2 regions of the Vibrio sp. V30_P3S12P165 genome follow, and region 2 is predicted to be linked to the other one. Evidence: riboswitches for the same ligand, from Rfam matches in the RefSeq annotation. Region 2 holds a riboswitch; the other holds the start of a gene.
What was found. Region 2 has a riboswitch for thiamine pyrophosphate ahead of thiC (phosphomethylpyrimidine synthase ThiC). Riboswitches for the same ligand answer to the same signal wherever they lie in the genome.
Positions count from the first base shown of each region.

Region 1: it holds a riboswitch for thiamine pyrophosphate, as region 2 does, so the genes downstream of both, thiD (bifunctional hydroxymethylpyrimidine kinase/phosphomethylpyrimidine kinase) here and thiC (phosphomethylpyrimidine synthase ThiC) in region 2, are expected to answer to the same signal.

Region 1 is NZ_WXWH01000013.1:71,773-79,409, reverse strand. Features, by position in the region: gene CAG57_RS02945 (alpha-amylase family protein) at 1-1,067, opposite strand, end outside; gene CAG57_RS02940 (hypothetical protein) at 1,270-1,749, opposite strand; gene CAG57_RS02935 (LacI family DNA-binding transcriptional regulator) at 1,921-2,922, opposite strand; gene CAG57_RS02930 (6-phospho-beta-glucosidase) at 3,194-4,627, opposite strand; gene thiD (bifunctional hydroxymethylpyrimidine kinase/phosphomethylpyrimidine kinase) at 4,693-5,577, opposite strand; TPP riboswitch at 5,683-5,780, opposite strand; gene CAG57_RS02920 (ABC transporter ATP-binding protein) at 5,812-7,194, opposite strand; gene CAG57_RS02915 (ABC transporter permease) at 7,191-7,637, opposite strand, start outside.
Region 2 is NZ_WXWH01000006.1:97,189-104,825, reverse strand. Features, by position in the region: gene CAG57_RS01830 (alpha-amylase) at 1-2,027, opposite strand, end outside; gene crcB (fluoride efflux transporter CrcB) at 2,373-2,756, shown strand; TPP riboswitch at 2,809-2,907, shown strand; gene thiC (phosphomethylpyrimidine synthase ThiC) at 3,013-4,947, shown strand; gene CAG57_RS01815 (thiamine phosphate synthase) at 4,952-6,202, shown strand; gene CAG57_RS01810 (HesA/MoeB/ThiF family protein) at 6,189-6,983, shown strand; gene thiS (sulfur carrier protein ThiS) at 6,977-7,186, shown strand; gene CAG57_RS01800 (thiazole synthase) at 7,189-7,637, shown strand, end outside.

The sequences.
Region 1 (7,637 bases), on a different contig from region 2:
ATAATGGCTTTTAACCCATCGTATAAATCGACTTTATCGTACAAATAATCCATTTTGCCTAACTGAATATAATCACGGTAAAGCTCAGGTTGATAGACTTCAGCCATTAAAAATGCATTAGGGTTAACGTGCTTGATCGCTGAGTTCATAAAACTCCAAAACTCAATCGGTGCCATCTCCGCCATGTCATAACGAAACCCATCAACCCCTTGCGCTAGCCAGTAGAGGGCAATATCACGAAACTTAAGCCACGAGTTCGGCACGGACTGCTGCTGCCAAAAAGTAAAATGCGCTTGATGAGAAAGCCAGCGATAAGATTCTGGGAGTTCGGCGAAGTCTTTCTCTCCACTAGGGGTAACGCCGTAATTAATCTTTACTGTTTCATACCAATCGTCCACATCGGGTTTGGCCTGCCGCGAGCCATTGCCGGTCCATTTTGCTGGAAATTCTTGATAAGGCTCAGCCAGGAGCGGATGACTTTCACCCCCTAATGGTGCTAAGTGATCGGGCAGATCGGGCATTTGAAACGCCTGATTGGGTAGGTAATAAAAATTATTGTCTCTGGCATACTCAAGTTGGGTATTATCACTTTGTCCGAAGTCTTCGACGCTGGGAGGATTGTTTAATCCTTGATAGTGTCGCGCCACATGGTTCGGAACAATATCAATAATAACTTTTAAGCCAGCCTGATGTGAGCGTTGAATTAAGGCCAAAAACTCTTGGTTACGTTGCGCGGGGTTATCGGCCAAATCGGGATTGACTGAGTAATAATCTTTCACTGCGTAAGGCGAACCCGCGCGTCCTTTGACTACGCTTGGATGATCATCACTGATGCCAAACTGGCGGTAGTCGGCCACTAAAGCATGATGATGAATACCGGTATACCAAATATGCGTTGCCCCTAATTGAGCAATTTCTTGCAAGGCTTTAAGCGTAAAATCACTAAACTTACCCACTCCGTTTTGCGCTTTTGTGCCCCAAGGGATGTTGGCGGTTTGCGTACTACCAAATAGACGAGTAAATACTTGATAAACCGTTAGTTTATGAGAAGAGAAATGGCTATGCATTGCTTTGGCCTAACTGTCATAAAATATAAACCAATCTAGGGTAGACAATGGTTTGATAATGCAACTCATCCCTTACTCAGCAATTTAGGGCGTAGATCGAAGGGAGAGTGAAAAAGTGTGAGCGAGGTTAAGCTATACGAATGAACTGAATGGTTGTTGCTATGGCCTGCTGGTGATTATAGCAAGCCACAGAAATCGAGAATTAAACCCCAGCGCGTTTCAGTAGTCCGGCCATCAGTGGCGAGCTGGATTTCACTTGTTTAGATTTATTTTGTAGGCTTTTCACTAGCTGCGGCTGATTAATACTTTTGGCAATATAAGCCATGGCCTGATAAAAACCGGCAGCAGAGTTGATTTTGGCTTTATCATTGAGGGGTGCCAGCAGCTGAACCATCGCCGTACCACTCATGCCATTATCGATAGCGTGTTGCTGAACGGCATCCAACAAATGATCTAAATCGGCTACGGCTTCGGTGCTTTCTATCCCTTGTTTTTGCATTGCTTTGCGGTTGCGCTTGCGAATTTGTTTGATCACAAATGCAGGTTGGTTAATCTTTTTGAAACCAAAATAACCAGCGGCCACGACAAGAACTAGCCCACCGACCACATAACCCCAGATAGAGCCAGAAGAGGACTCAACCATAGGTTGAATGGCATCAATACTGGTTGCGATATCAGACATACATATTCCTTACTTTAGAGAAAACTTAACTATTAGGAGGGCAGTTAAGTGTGAAAAGACCATCATTGACTGTGCAGCAAGGTGTTGCTTTGCGATTTATCAACAATAGTGCAAAAGGCAGCCTTGGTTATATCATTTAATCGGCGCAATGTGATCGTTTCACGCTGAAAATTAAGCGGACAGTGACGACTCACGCACGATTAACTGGCCAAGATAGGTATGATGTAATGAGGTCACTGGCTGCTTATTAGCAAGTATCACCGCGCATTGTGTGGCCGCTTGAGTTAACTCGACAATCGGCAGCGCCACGGTTGATAAACTTGGAATGGCATACGCGGCAGCGGGTTCGTTATCAATACCAATCACGGCAATATCTTGTGGTACGCGCTGGCCGTGCTCATGTAAAGCGCGAATGGCCCCAATCGCCATATCATCATTACAGGCAAAAATCGCACTAAAGTTGACGCCACGAGTGAGTAGCTGCTGGGTAGCATGGTAGCCAGAGTTAAGGCTATTATCGCCTGCGACGATCAAATCAGGGTTAGGTTCAATATTAGATTGCGCGAGTTGCTGCTGATAAGCGGCGAAGCGGAGCTGACCAGTTTCACTGTTGAGCGGTGAAGTAAGACAAGCAATCGCTCGATGGCCAAGGGTTAATAAGTGCTGCATAGCAAGGGTAGCTAATTGAGTTTGATCTAAGCCAAAGCTTGCGATGGCAGCCGTAGAAAAGCGTCGATTTAACACCACGAGCGGTATGGCATGCGTTTGTTGCCACTGACTTAGCTCGCTTTCCGTTAAATGACGGCTATAGATCATAATCGTGTCACAGCGTTGATTCGCCAATGTTTGCAGCGCTTCTCGCTCACCTTGGGCACTATTTTTACCATTGACCACCAGCAATTTTTTGCCCGCTTGGTGGGCCCCTTGTTCGGCATGATGCAGAATGCTACCAAAATAGCTGCTTTGAAAATGTGGCAAACTTAAACCAATTGCATGAGAGGTATTGGTGGCCAGCGCTTGCGCTAAGGTATTGGGTTGATAACCGAGTTGTTGCATGGTGGCAAGAACCGCTTGGCGGGTGGATTCTTTTACTTGACCATTGCCGTTCAGCACTCGTGATACGGTTGCTTTAGACACTCCGGCGGCTTTGCATACATCATTAATGGTGGCCATGACGGCAATTACTCCTAACTGATCCAGCCCTTTGTCATTTGAGCGTGCAAAGGGCTGGTGAGTGTATACCCTTCCGACTTGAAGCTGTAGGGGTGTTGACTACGTTCGTTCGCCCCAATCACATAGTCTATCTATGTTTATGGGGACTTACTCACTTGCCGCCTACCTGCAACTCCAAGTTGTTTGGGTATAGCGTGTTATTCATCTCAGCTCTATACCCTTCCTACTTGCCGCCTAGCGGCAACGGTGAGTGGTTTGGGTATCGATGGAATTAAATATTTTGTCCGTTACTGGCAATCACTTGCTGGTACCAGTAAAAGCTTTTCTTCTTCGAGCGCGCCATGGTCCCAGTGCCATCATCGTGCTTATCGACATAGATGAAACCATAACGTTTTTTGTATTCACCGGTGGTAAAAGACACGCAATCAATACAGCCCCAAGGGGTATAGCCCATCACCTCAATACCATCGTAGTTAATGGCGGTCGCCACCGCTTTGATGTGCTCGCTGAGATAGTTAATTCGATAATCATCATTAATTGAACCATCCGCTTGCACTTCATCAAGCGCGCCAAGACCATTTTCGACAATAAAAATTGGCTTTTGGTAACGCTCATACAGTTCAGATAAGGCAACACGTAAACCGTCGGGATCGATTTGCCAGCCCCAATCAGACGCGGGTAGATATGGATTGAGACGGCTATTTTCAAACAAAGAGGTCGTTTGTCCTTGCTCTTTCTGGGTTGAGACAATATTGGTCATGTAGTAGCTGATCGCGAGGTAATCAGCGCAGCCTTCACGTAAAATTTGCTCATCCCCAGCGGCGATGTCGATTTGGATATTTTTACGTTGCCATTCTTTAATCAAATAACTTGGGTAGTAGCCACGTACTTGAACGTCACTAAATAGATACTTTTCGCGCATCAGCTCTTGTGCGAGTAACACGTCTTCTGGACGACAAGTAGCTGGGTAGAGCGGCATGATGTGGATCATGCTACCGATTTTAAAATCAGGGTTTATCTGATGGCCTAATTTGACCACTTGCGCACTGGCAACAAATTGATGGTGCAGCACTTGGTACATCATCTGTTCAGGATTTGGGTAATCGGTGTAGATCATCCCTGAGTTACAATATCCCCAAATCGGCAGTTTCCAGTTACGCTGATTGTTAATTTCATTAAAAGTGATCCAGTATTTGACTTTGTGCTGATAGCGCTCCATCACAGTCTGGCTAAATTTAACGAAAAAGTCGATCACTTGGCGATTCGCCCAACTGCCATAGTGTTTCACTAAGTGATTCGGCATTTCGAAATGCGAAAGGGTGATGACCGGTTCAATGCCGTATTTCAATAGCTCATCAAACAGATCATCATAAAATTGCAGCCCAGCTTCGTTAGGTGTGGCTTCATCGCCGTTCGGAAAAATCCGCGTCCAAGCAATCGATGTGCGAAAGCATTTAAAGCCCATCTCAGCAAATAACGCGATATCTTCTTTATAATGCCCATAAAAATCAATCGCTTCATGGTTAGGATAAAACTGATCGGATTCTACGCTATCGGTGATCACTCGCGGTACTTCATGCGCCCCTTTAGTCAGCACATCAACTACACTCACGCCTTTACCGTCTTTGTTCCAGCCACCTTCTACTTGGTGAGCCGCCACTGCGCCGCCCCAGAGAAAATCTTTCGGAAAACTGTACTGTGTCATAGGTTACCCCTTAATCATTTACCAGAAATAGGCTTAATCTGTGACTAGTCTAGATCGTTTTTTACTCAATTGAAACCGGTTTCTGTAACCGGTTTCAATTTTTTCTGTTCGGTGTGAACTTTGCCGTGAAGCGCATAGAAATGATGCACAGGCCCATGGCCTTTACCTACCTGTAACTGGTCAGCATGTAAGATGGCTTGCGAGATATAATGCTTTGCTCGCGATACCGCTTGCTCAAGGCTTAAGCCTTGCGCGAGGTAAGAAGCGAGCGCTGCAGAAAGGGTACAACCTGTACCATGAGTATTGCTGGTGTGGATTCTTCGCCCTGAAAAACACCTTACCCGCGATCCGCAGATCAGCCAATCGTGACTATTTACGGATGCAGTAAAGTGGCCACCTTTAAGCAGCACCGCTTGGCTTGGCAAAGTCTGTAATGCCGCGATGATCTCATCAAGTTGCTGGTCGTGTTTTGGTATCGGACAGCCAGTAAATACCGCGGCTTCAGGTAAGTTAGGCGTGATAACCGTGGCTAATGGCAATAACTGTTGTTTTAAGTCATTGACGGCTTGTTCGGCAAGTAACGCATCACCGCTGGTGGCGACCATTAACGGATCTAACACGATAATCTTTGGTTGATAGTGACGGAGTTTTTCAGCCACGATATGGATAATCTGGCTATCAGCCAGCATACCAATTTTTACCGCGGCCACGGTAAAGTCACTAAAAATCGCATCCAGTTGACTGGCAATGTGTTCAATGGCAATCGGTAAAATTGCCGTTACTCCAAGGGTATTTTGGGAGGTGATGGCGGTAATGGCGCTACAAGCATAGCTACCAGTGGCGGAAATGGCCTTGATATCGGCTTGGATCCCCGCACCGCCGCCGCTATCTGAGCCAGCAATAGTTAATACGATTGGGATGGGTGAAATAGCAGATAAGGTGTTGCTCATGACAGGCTCCTATAGATGACGTATAGGAACTGGCCAATGACGACCAAAATGGTCGAAGCTAAATCATCGTATACACATTGATGCTAGTGGTATGCGAAGGCTGCGTCATCGGTTGCCATAGTTCCCTACGTCAGTGCTAACTGAATCAGGTTCAACGGGTCTCGCAATGCGATCTCAGCCTTAAGGCTCCCCGACTATAATGGCCTATACTAACAAATAATTTAAGTGAAACAACTAGAGTTGAACCACCTTATGACAGCGCTTCTCTAATGCTACTTTATCATGGCTAATGAGGACTAACGCGCAGCCTATCTGTTGTGTTAAATCCAGCATCAATTCCAATGTGTTTGCTGCGGTAACGGGGTCAAGACGAGAGGTGGGTTCATCGGCAATCAGTAGCTTAGGCTTCATTAATAAAGCCCGTAAAATAGCAAAGCGCTGTAATTCCCCTCCCGAGATTTGGGTTGCCTGACGCAGCAATAAATCCGGTGGTAAGTTGAGTTTTGCCATTAAGATCGGGATCGCCTGCTTATCAATCGCATGTCGTTGTTCAAGATCGTTCAATAGCGTTTGCAATGTGCAATGTTTCGCCAACGCACTGGGAGGGTCTTGATACAGCTTCAGCGCCTCAGCGACCTTGATTTTCTGGTGAAACGTGATGCTGCCAGAGCAAGGGGATTGTAACCCAAGCAAGAGATCGGCCAAGGTTGATTTGCCACAACCGCTGTCACCGCTGATGCCAAGAACTTCACCACTGGCTAATGTGAAATTAAGATCTCGAAATAGTGTTTTCTTTGCAAACCCTTTGGTTAACTGATGAACCGTCAGTAGTGGTTCACCTATTTGAGGTTTAGAACGTTTTTCCCAAAAATGGGGATCAGCAGCAATAAGGGCTTTGGTGTAGTCTGATTGAGGGTGTTTAAGCACTTGTTCTGCTGGCCCTCGCTCTTGGATAACCCCTTTTCTCATGACAATGATCTCTCCCCCTAAGCGGTCAGCGACTTCAACATCATGAGTAATGGTGAGTACCGCTCCTCGTTGCTTATGGGTGAGGAGCTGTTCAATAATCTGATCTCTTCGACTGCTGTCTAGCCCTTTGGTTGGTTCATCAGCGATCAACAGTTCGCCTCCTGCTTGAGTGGCGCAAAGATAGGCTACCCGCTGTGCCATGCCTCCAGAGAGCTGATGGGGGTATTTCCCTTGGTCTTGGCTAAGTTCAACCTGATTAAAGGCTGCCTGCGTTTTTTCATTCGCCTGGGCGGCATTGTGATTAACTAACGTATGAACTTCACGGACTTGCTCACCTACGTTCATTAATGGGCTTAAGGCGTACCAAGGTTCTTGAGGGAGAATCGAGATTTTCTTTCCCCAGAGTGCTTGACGCTCTGCCTGAGAGCGGGAGTTCTGATTTTTTCCAAATAGCGTGATATTTCCTTGCAAGGTTAACTCATTGGGTAACGTTCCAATAATTGCATTGGCAAGAAGGCTTTTCCCTGAGCCCGTTTCTCCTAAAATGGTGACTGCTTCACCAGAAGCCAGATGGAAGGAGACGGGATCAACCAAACACTGTTCTTGGCTATTGATCGCTAACTGCTCTACGTGTAATAAAGTGTTCATGCGTGTTTACCTCGAGCTAATAGATGAAAACTCATGACTAACAGAAAGACGACCACGATAGGCTGAAGCAGTACCCATGGGGCTTGATGATAATAACGAAATAACTCAACCATCATGAGCCCTAGTTCTGCGGCGGGTGGTTTAAGGCCTACATATAAAAAACCAATCGAGGCAAGCGCCAAGATGGCATTTCCAGCCCCAAAGCAACCTAAGGTAAAGAGATCGGTACGCAGTGTTGGCCACAAGTGGCGTTTAAATTGATACCACGAACTGAATCCGTAAAGTCGGGCGGCTTCGATTTCGGGAGAGCGCAGCAAGGTTAGGGTTCGGCTACGCACCACTCGAAAATACTCTACCCATAAAATTAAAGAGATAGCAAAATAGAGGATCATAAATGAGCCCGGTAGCATGGCACCAAAAAGAAGAACTAAAATGAGCCCCGG
Region 2 (7,637 bases):
CCTTCCTGTTGGTGAGTAATATGTTTACCTTGGGCAACGGCTGGGTGGCGTTGACGAAATTCGCCCAATTTTTGCCAATGATTAAGTAGGGTTTGGCGTTCTCCTTTTATGGCCGCCCAAGGCATATCAGAGCGAGTACCTTGATGAGAATCAGACCCTGTTGGCCCAAAATCACGAGCAATTTCATCACCGTAATAGATTTGTACGGCTCCCGGGGCGAGCATTAATGCGTTGGCAGCTCGTTTTTGATCGTCAATACTGCGGCTACGAGAGGCCCAGAATAGCGCGGTATCATGAGAAGAGAGGTAGCTCAGTACGTTGAATTCAGGATCCTGGTTGATACTCTCTGCATAGCGTTTATAGTCTCGCTCAAGGTGAGCAAAGCATTTGAGGGCTTTCGGTGCGACATCAGATTGGAATTCAAAATTAATGATGGAGTCGAAACCATTATCAAAGTAAGGCGTTTTTACGACCCCATGAGCCCATACTTCTCCGGTCATCCAAAAAGGGAGGTCATCTAAGGCTTTATCAGGATGGTTCTGTTTCCATTCAGCCAACGCTTGACTCGCACTTGTTTTGAGCTGATCCCAGGCTTCCATTTCCACGTGTTTTGCGGTGTCGACTCTAAAGCCATCAATACCATATTCTCTGACCCAATCAGAGAGCCATGTGATTAAATGTTCACGAGGCGTCTTTAATTCATCTTGTGCACCAGTGTCTTTATTATGGAAAAAGTTGGGTAGCCCTGTTTTTTGGGTTGATTCGGTTTTGAGATCGGGCAGGTAGTTTAATGACATGGTGATATCGTTATACCCAGGCGTATCATAGTTGCCGATATCGGTACGAATCCAATCTTTGCCCCACCATTTTTCCCAAGCTTGGCTATCTCGGTAGTTGATGTAGTCATTAAAACTGTGCCAGCTTTGCCCAGATTTAGGCTGCCAATCGGTCCATTTTTCACCCAAGGTTTGCTTTGCTTCTTGATCATCGAGATAGAGTTTACCAAATCCAAATTCTTGCATGTCCGCGAGTGTGGCATAGCCGGTATGATTCATCACTACATCCCAAATGACGCGGATGCCTTTTTGGTGTGCAGTATCAATAAAGGTGCGTAGTTCTTCTTTTGTTCCCATGTTCGCATCAATCTTGGTCCAGTCTTGATGGTAATAACCGTGATAACCGTAATGTTTAAAGTCCCCTTTATCACCACCACCAACCCAACCGTGGATCTGCTCTAATGGTGAAGTAATCCAAATCGCGTTAACACCGAGTGATTCAATATAATCGAGTTTCTGTGTTAAACCGGCTAAATCACCGCCGTGGAAGGTCGCTATCTCTTGCTGATTATCTTTACTACGCCCATAGCTGTGGTCATTTTCTGGATTGCCGTTATAAAAACGGTCTGTCATGACAAAGTAGACAATCGCATTATCCCAACTAAAAGCGGTTGATGGAGTGGCTTCTACCTCTTCAAGTAATAATAGGCCTTGGCTGTCTTTACCTGGTTGCAGCGTGATATGGCCATCTGTGACGGTGGTGGTTTGCCCAGTAAGTGCATCTCGCACTAAGCTACCATTGGCGAAAGTTTGACTCACATTGATCGTTTTTGGCGTGTCACTTGCCACTGGGCAGGTTGACATAAAGTTGGATGTTGCACTGGTTTGTGGCTTGATTTTAACCGTCAGTTGATCAGTTTTAGGGTTCAACTCAAATTGATAAGTGTTGGCTTTAAAAATTCGAATCGGAATAGCCGACTCTTGTGCACAGTTATCTACTTTCAATGGTTGATTAAATTTAATCCGTTCCTCGTCACTTAGCGCAAAATGGGCTCCACAGCTTTGAGCAGCATTTGAAATCGAAAGCGTATAGCTTCCTTTCTCTATCTTCTGTTCAGCAATCAATAACCCCTCTGAGTTCGCTTTGAAAACTGTTTGTTGGTTATTAATGGTTAGTAGCAGTGCCTCTTCAGGAAGTTGACTGCAGGCGCTTATTATCCCGATGGATAATGCAAGTATGGTTTTTTTCATAGTGTCCTTTCCCCCGAATGAAATAGCCTCTTTATAGCAAAACTCCCCCTATACAATCCGAGCGGTTGACCACTTAGTGAGGGATTATTATTACTACAAAAAGTAATCGTGTTCACAAAAATAGCAAGAGTACGAAGGGGATACATTTTTGTTGAAAAACTGCTCATAGAAGAAATATGAGCTTATTTGTATATTTTGTTATTAGAAGTGACTCCGGTAACTTTTTAAAACGTACATCATCTTCTACCTAAAATCCCGATAAAGGAAAAGCTAACTTTACCGATAACGTGCTTCTTTTCCGAAGTGGTAAAGCGGTACAATGGGTAAAACATTATAGGAGGGCTCATGGGACAGTTATCTATTTTAGGGTTGATCGCAATCGGGGGAGCAATCGGTGCCTGTTCTCGTTATGTGGTATCTGAATGGTGTGTGACCTTATTCGGACGATCTTTTCCTTACGGAACATTGACAGTGAATGTGGTGGGATCTTTAATTATGGGGTTACTGATCGCTGCGATTGAGAATGAGTGGCTTGCTCCTTACCCTTGGCGACAAATCATCGGTTTGGGTTTTCTCGGTGCATTAACAACATTTTCGACTTTTTCGATGGATAACGTATTGATGATGCAACAAGGTGCCTTCTTTAAAATGGGGTTTAATGTGTTACTCAATGTCATGTTAAGCATTTCTGCTGCTTGGTGTGGCTATCATTGGTTACTCCGTAGCTGATTAAAAATTATCCTTTTTCTCTTGGTTAACGTTTCGCTCTTCTCTATAATGGCACAACTTGTCGGAGTGCCATAAGGCTGAGACCGTTAATTCGGGATCCGTTGAACCTGATCAGGCTAGAACCTGCGAAGGGAACAAGAGAAGACAATCTGGATGTCTATCTATCCTTCTATTCATCCATCTCCTATTTGTCATCCCCTCTTGTCGCATCTTTCCGCCAAGCATTTATCCCTAATTGTTAACCAAGGAAAATGCTATGTCGATTCGTAAACAAGCGAGACTGGAAGCTAAACAGTTTATTGAAACCCTCTCGGTACAACCGTATCCCAATTCGAAAAAAGTGTATGTCACCGGTTCTCGGCAGGATATTCGTGTTCCCATGCGTGAGATTTCACTGGCCGATAGCCTGATTGGTGGCACAAAACAAGCGCCAATTTTTTCCAGCAATGCCCCGATTCCTGTCTATGATACTTCTGGTTTGTATACCGATCCCGATTATGTAATTGATTTACAAAAAGGTTTACCAAAACTGCGCGAAGCTTGGATTGAAGAACGGCAAGATACGGAAATCTTGCCTGAAATGAGTTCACACTTTGCTCGTGAACGTTTAGCCGATGAAACCCTTGATGAACTGCGTTATGGGAATTTACCCAAAATTCGCCGTGCGAAAACAGGGCAACGAGTGACTCAGCTTCACTATGCGCGGCAAGGAATCATTACGCCAGAGATGGAGTTTGTCGCTTTACGTGAGAATATGGGGCGTCGTCACTATCAGGATGAGCAATTGAATCGTCAGCATTCTGGACAAAACTTTGGTGCCTATTTACCCAAAGAGATAACCCCTGAGTTTGTTCGTCAGGAAGTGGCAGATGGTCGAGCCATCATGCCATGTAATATTAACCATCCTGAATCGGAGCCGATGATTATTGGGCGCAATTTTTTGGTGAAAGTGAATGCCAACATTGGGAACTCTTCCGTTAGTTCTTCGATTGAAGAAGAGGTAGAAAAGCTGGTGTGGTCGACTCGCTGGGGAGGCGATACGGTGATGGATCTTTCCACTGGGCGAAATATTCATGAAACTCGGGAGTGGATTTTACGTAATAGTCCCGTTCCAATTGGGACGGTGCCTATGTATCAAGCCTTAGAAAAAGTCAATGGGGTGGCAGAAAATCTGACGTGGCAAGTGATGCGCGATACCTTGCTTGAGCAAGCCGAGCAAGGGGTCGATTACTTTACCATTCATGCTGGGGTGTTATTACGCTATGTTCCCATGACCGCCAAACGGGTAACGGGAATTGTTTCTCGTGGTGGTTCTATCATCGCTAAATGGTGCTTGGCACACCATCAAGAAAACTTCCTCTATACCCATTTTCGAGAAATCTGTGAAATCTGTGCGCAATACGATGTCGCGTTATCGCTAGGAGATGGCCTGCGTCCCGGCTCGATTGCCGATGCCAATGATGAAGCACAATTTGCCGAGTTACATACCTTGGGTGAACTGACAAAAATTGCTTGGGAATATGATGTTCAGGTGATGATCGAAGGGCCGGGACATGTGCCAATGCATATGATTAAGGCCAATATGGATGAGCAGCTAGTGCATTGCCATCAAGCGCCATTTTATACCCTTGGCCCACTGACCACCGATATTGCACCGGGCTATGACCACATTACTTCTGGTATTGGGGCGGCGCTGATCGGTTGGTTTGGGTGTGCCATGCTCTGTTATGTTACTCCAAAAGAACACTTAGGCTTACCCAATAAAGAAGATGTTAAAACCGGTTTAATTACCTACAAACTTGCCGCCCATGCCGCTGATTTAGCGAAAGGTCATCCCGGTGCGCAGCTCCGTGATAATGCGTTATCGAAAGCTCGCTTTGAGTTCCGTTGGCAAGATCAGTTTAACTTATCACTAGACCCAGTGACAGCCAAAGCCTTCCATGATGAAACCTTACCGCAAGAATCGGGCAAAGTGGCTCACTTTTGTTCTATGTGTGGCCCTAAGTTCTGTTCAATGAAAATCTCTCAAGAGGTACGGGAATACGCCAATCATCCGCAGCAGGTTGCAGCGGATCAAGCCATTTCCGTCACCCTGTTGGATGATCCATTACAAGGCATGGCGCAGAAATCACAGGAATTTCGTGCGGCTGGATCGGAGTTATACCATCCTGCTATCAGTACAGAGGAGTAAGCTTGTGAAGTTACTGATCCCCTCACATTGTATTGCGCTGACGGGAGAGGTGCAGCAAGTTTTACGGCTTGCTCAGCAACAAGGATTTGCGATTGAATCAGTGGTGCTGGGTGTAAGCTCAACGCCATCGTTGCAGCTTGTTACTGATACCACTTCCTCTTTCTCTTGCGATCTCTTTGCTCATATTGATCAACCCCAAGGTACGAATGAGCGTGTGATACGTTATTTTTCATCCATTTCAAATCTAGAAGTGGACGAGAATAGCATTATTATTGGTGGGCATATTCAAGGTAAAGTCGTCGATTTTTGGCAACAACAAGGGGTTCACTATCGGCTCACCTCTGTTTCGGTTTTGGAGCCGCCACAAGCATGGCGACACTTTGCTTGGTTAATGGCGGCATTGAGTTTGGATTTCCCTCTGCATGATGCTTTGATACTTGCGCGAGCTGCATTAAAGGTTTCACGTGAAACATGGCCGACCGAGTATCAAGATTTTCCGGTTCCTTATTTATTTTCTGCCAACGCCTTTCGAACACTCGCATTTCCACCATTACAGAAGGAGAGCTTAGGGCTATACCCTGTGGTGGATGATGTTGGTTGGGTTAATCGGTTGCTGCAACTTGGGGTTAAAACCGTTCAGTTGAGAATTAAGCATCCGCAGCAACTGGACTTAGAACCGCAAATCATCCAAGCCATTGCATTAGGGCGGCAGTATCAGGCGCAAGTGTTTATTAATGATTATTGGCAATTGGCGATAAAACATGGTGCATTTGGCGTCCATCTTGGGCAAGAGGATTTACAAACGGCCGATATTCAAGCGCTTGCCAAGGCTAATATTCGCTTAGGGCTATCCAGCCATGGCTACTTTGAATTGCTTTATGCTCAGCAGTTTCAGCCCAGCTATATTGCCCTTGGGCATATCTTTCCCACCACCACGAAAAAAATGCCTTCTAAACCACAAGGCTTAGTTCGCTTGGCTTTGTATCAACAGTTACTCAACACCCTGCCTTATGGGGACATGCCCAATGGGGAAGATCAAGGCATGCCAAGTGTTGCGATTGGGGGAATTGATTTGAGTAATATCCAGTCCGTTGTGGATTGTGGTGTTACCAGTGTCGCTGTGGTGCGTGCGGTGACTCAAGCCGAAGATCCCCAGTTAGCGGTTCAACAGTTACAAGCGAGTTTCTCTCAAAACTTAAATTTGACGCTTGGATCAGTGAGTCATCCATCGGAGGTCACTGATGTTATCGGATAAACAATTTTTACGTTACCAGCGACAAATTTGCTTAAACGAAGTGGGTGAGCAAGGACAAGCATATCTGTTTAACCGCAGCGTATTACTGATTGGGTGTGGTGGATTAGGAAATGCCGCGGCACTGTATTTGGCTGCCGCGGGTGTGGGGAGGTTAATCTTGGCGGATGATGATCTTGTTGAAGTGTCAAATCTGGCTCGGCAAATCGGTTTTAGAACGCCGCAGATTGGAATGGCGAAAGTCTTAGCATTGGCAGAGTCTTTGGCACAATTAAATCCTGAATGCAAAATTCGCCCAGTGAATCGGCGGATGGATCGATCATTATTAACCTTAGAGGTGGCATTGGCCGATGTGGTGTTGGATTGCAGTGATAATTTTTTGACTCGTCATAGTATCAACCAGGTGTGCTATGAGCAAGGTGTCCCACTGATTTCAGGCTCAGCCATTGGTTGGCAAGGGCAGCTCATTGGCTTTGATTTTACTCAGCCAAATTCAGGCTGTTATGCCTGTTTTGCTCCACAAAAGCAGCAAAAGAGTCAGCGCTGTTCTGATAGCGGAGTGATGGGGCCTGTGGTGGGAACCATAGGTAGCTTACAAGCGTTATTGGCATTACAGACGTTAATGAAGATGGATAACGTCCCTTTTTCTCGGTTCCACCAGTTTGATGGCCGGTATTTGAGTTGGCAGCAGTGGCAGCTCACGCCTGACCCCGATTGTTCCATTTGTTCAACACCCCTAAATCATCGAGTATCCGCTCATGTTCAGCCGAAGGAGGAATTATGACAATGGTGATTACCATTAACCAGCAGCCACAGCAGGTAGCTCAAGGGCGAACGTTGCAGCAAATACAACAGGAGTTGCAACTTCCCACCTTAGGCTGTGTTTTTGCCATTAATGACAACATTATTTCTAAAGGGTTGTGGGCAAAAACCTATTTGAATGACGGCGACCAAATCTCTCTTTTTCAAGCCATCGCAGGAGGCTAAATATGTTGAGCATCGCAGGAAAAACCTTTCAATCTCGCTTACTTACTGGTACGGGTAAGTTTGCAAATAGCCATGTTATGGCTCAAGCGATCCAAGCGAGTGGATCACAACTGGTGACGATGGCATTAAAAAGGGTTGATTTAAAAAGCCGTGAAGATGACATTCTTGCACCGCTGATTCAGGCGGGGGTCAATTTATTGCCCAATACTTCAGGAGCAAAAACTGCACGCGAGGCGGTTTATGCTGCGCAACTGGCTCGTGAAGCTTTGGAAACCAACTGGGTGAAATTAGAAATTCATCCCGATGCTAAATATCTGATGCCCGATCCTATCGAAACACTGCAAGCAGCAGAGCAACTGGTTAAGCAGGGGTTTACTGTGCTGCCGTATTGTCATGCTGACCCCGTGCTCTGTAAACGGTTAGAAGACGTGGGGTGCGCTGCGGTAATGCC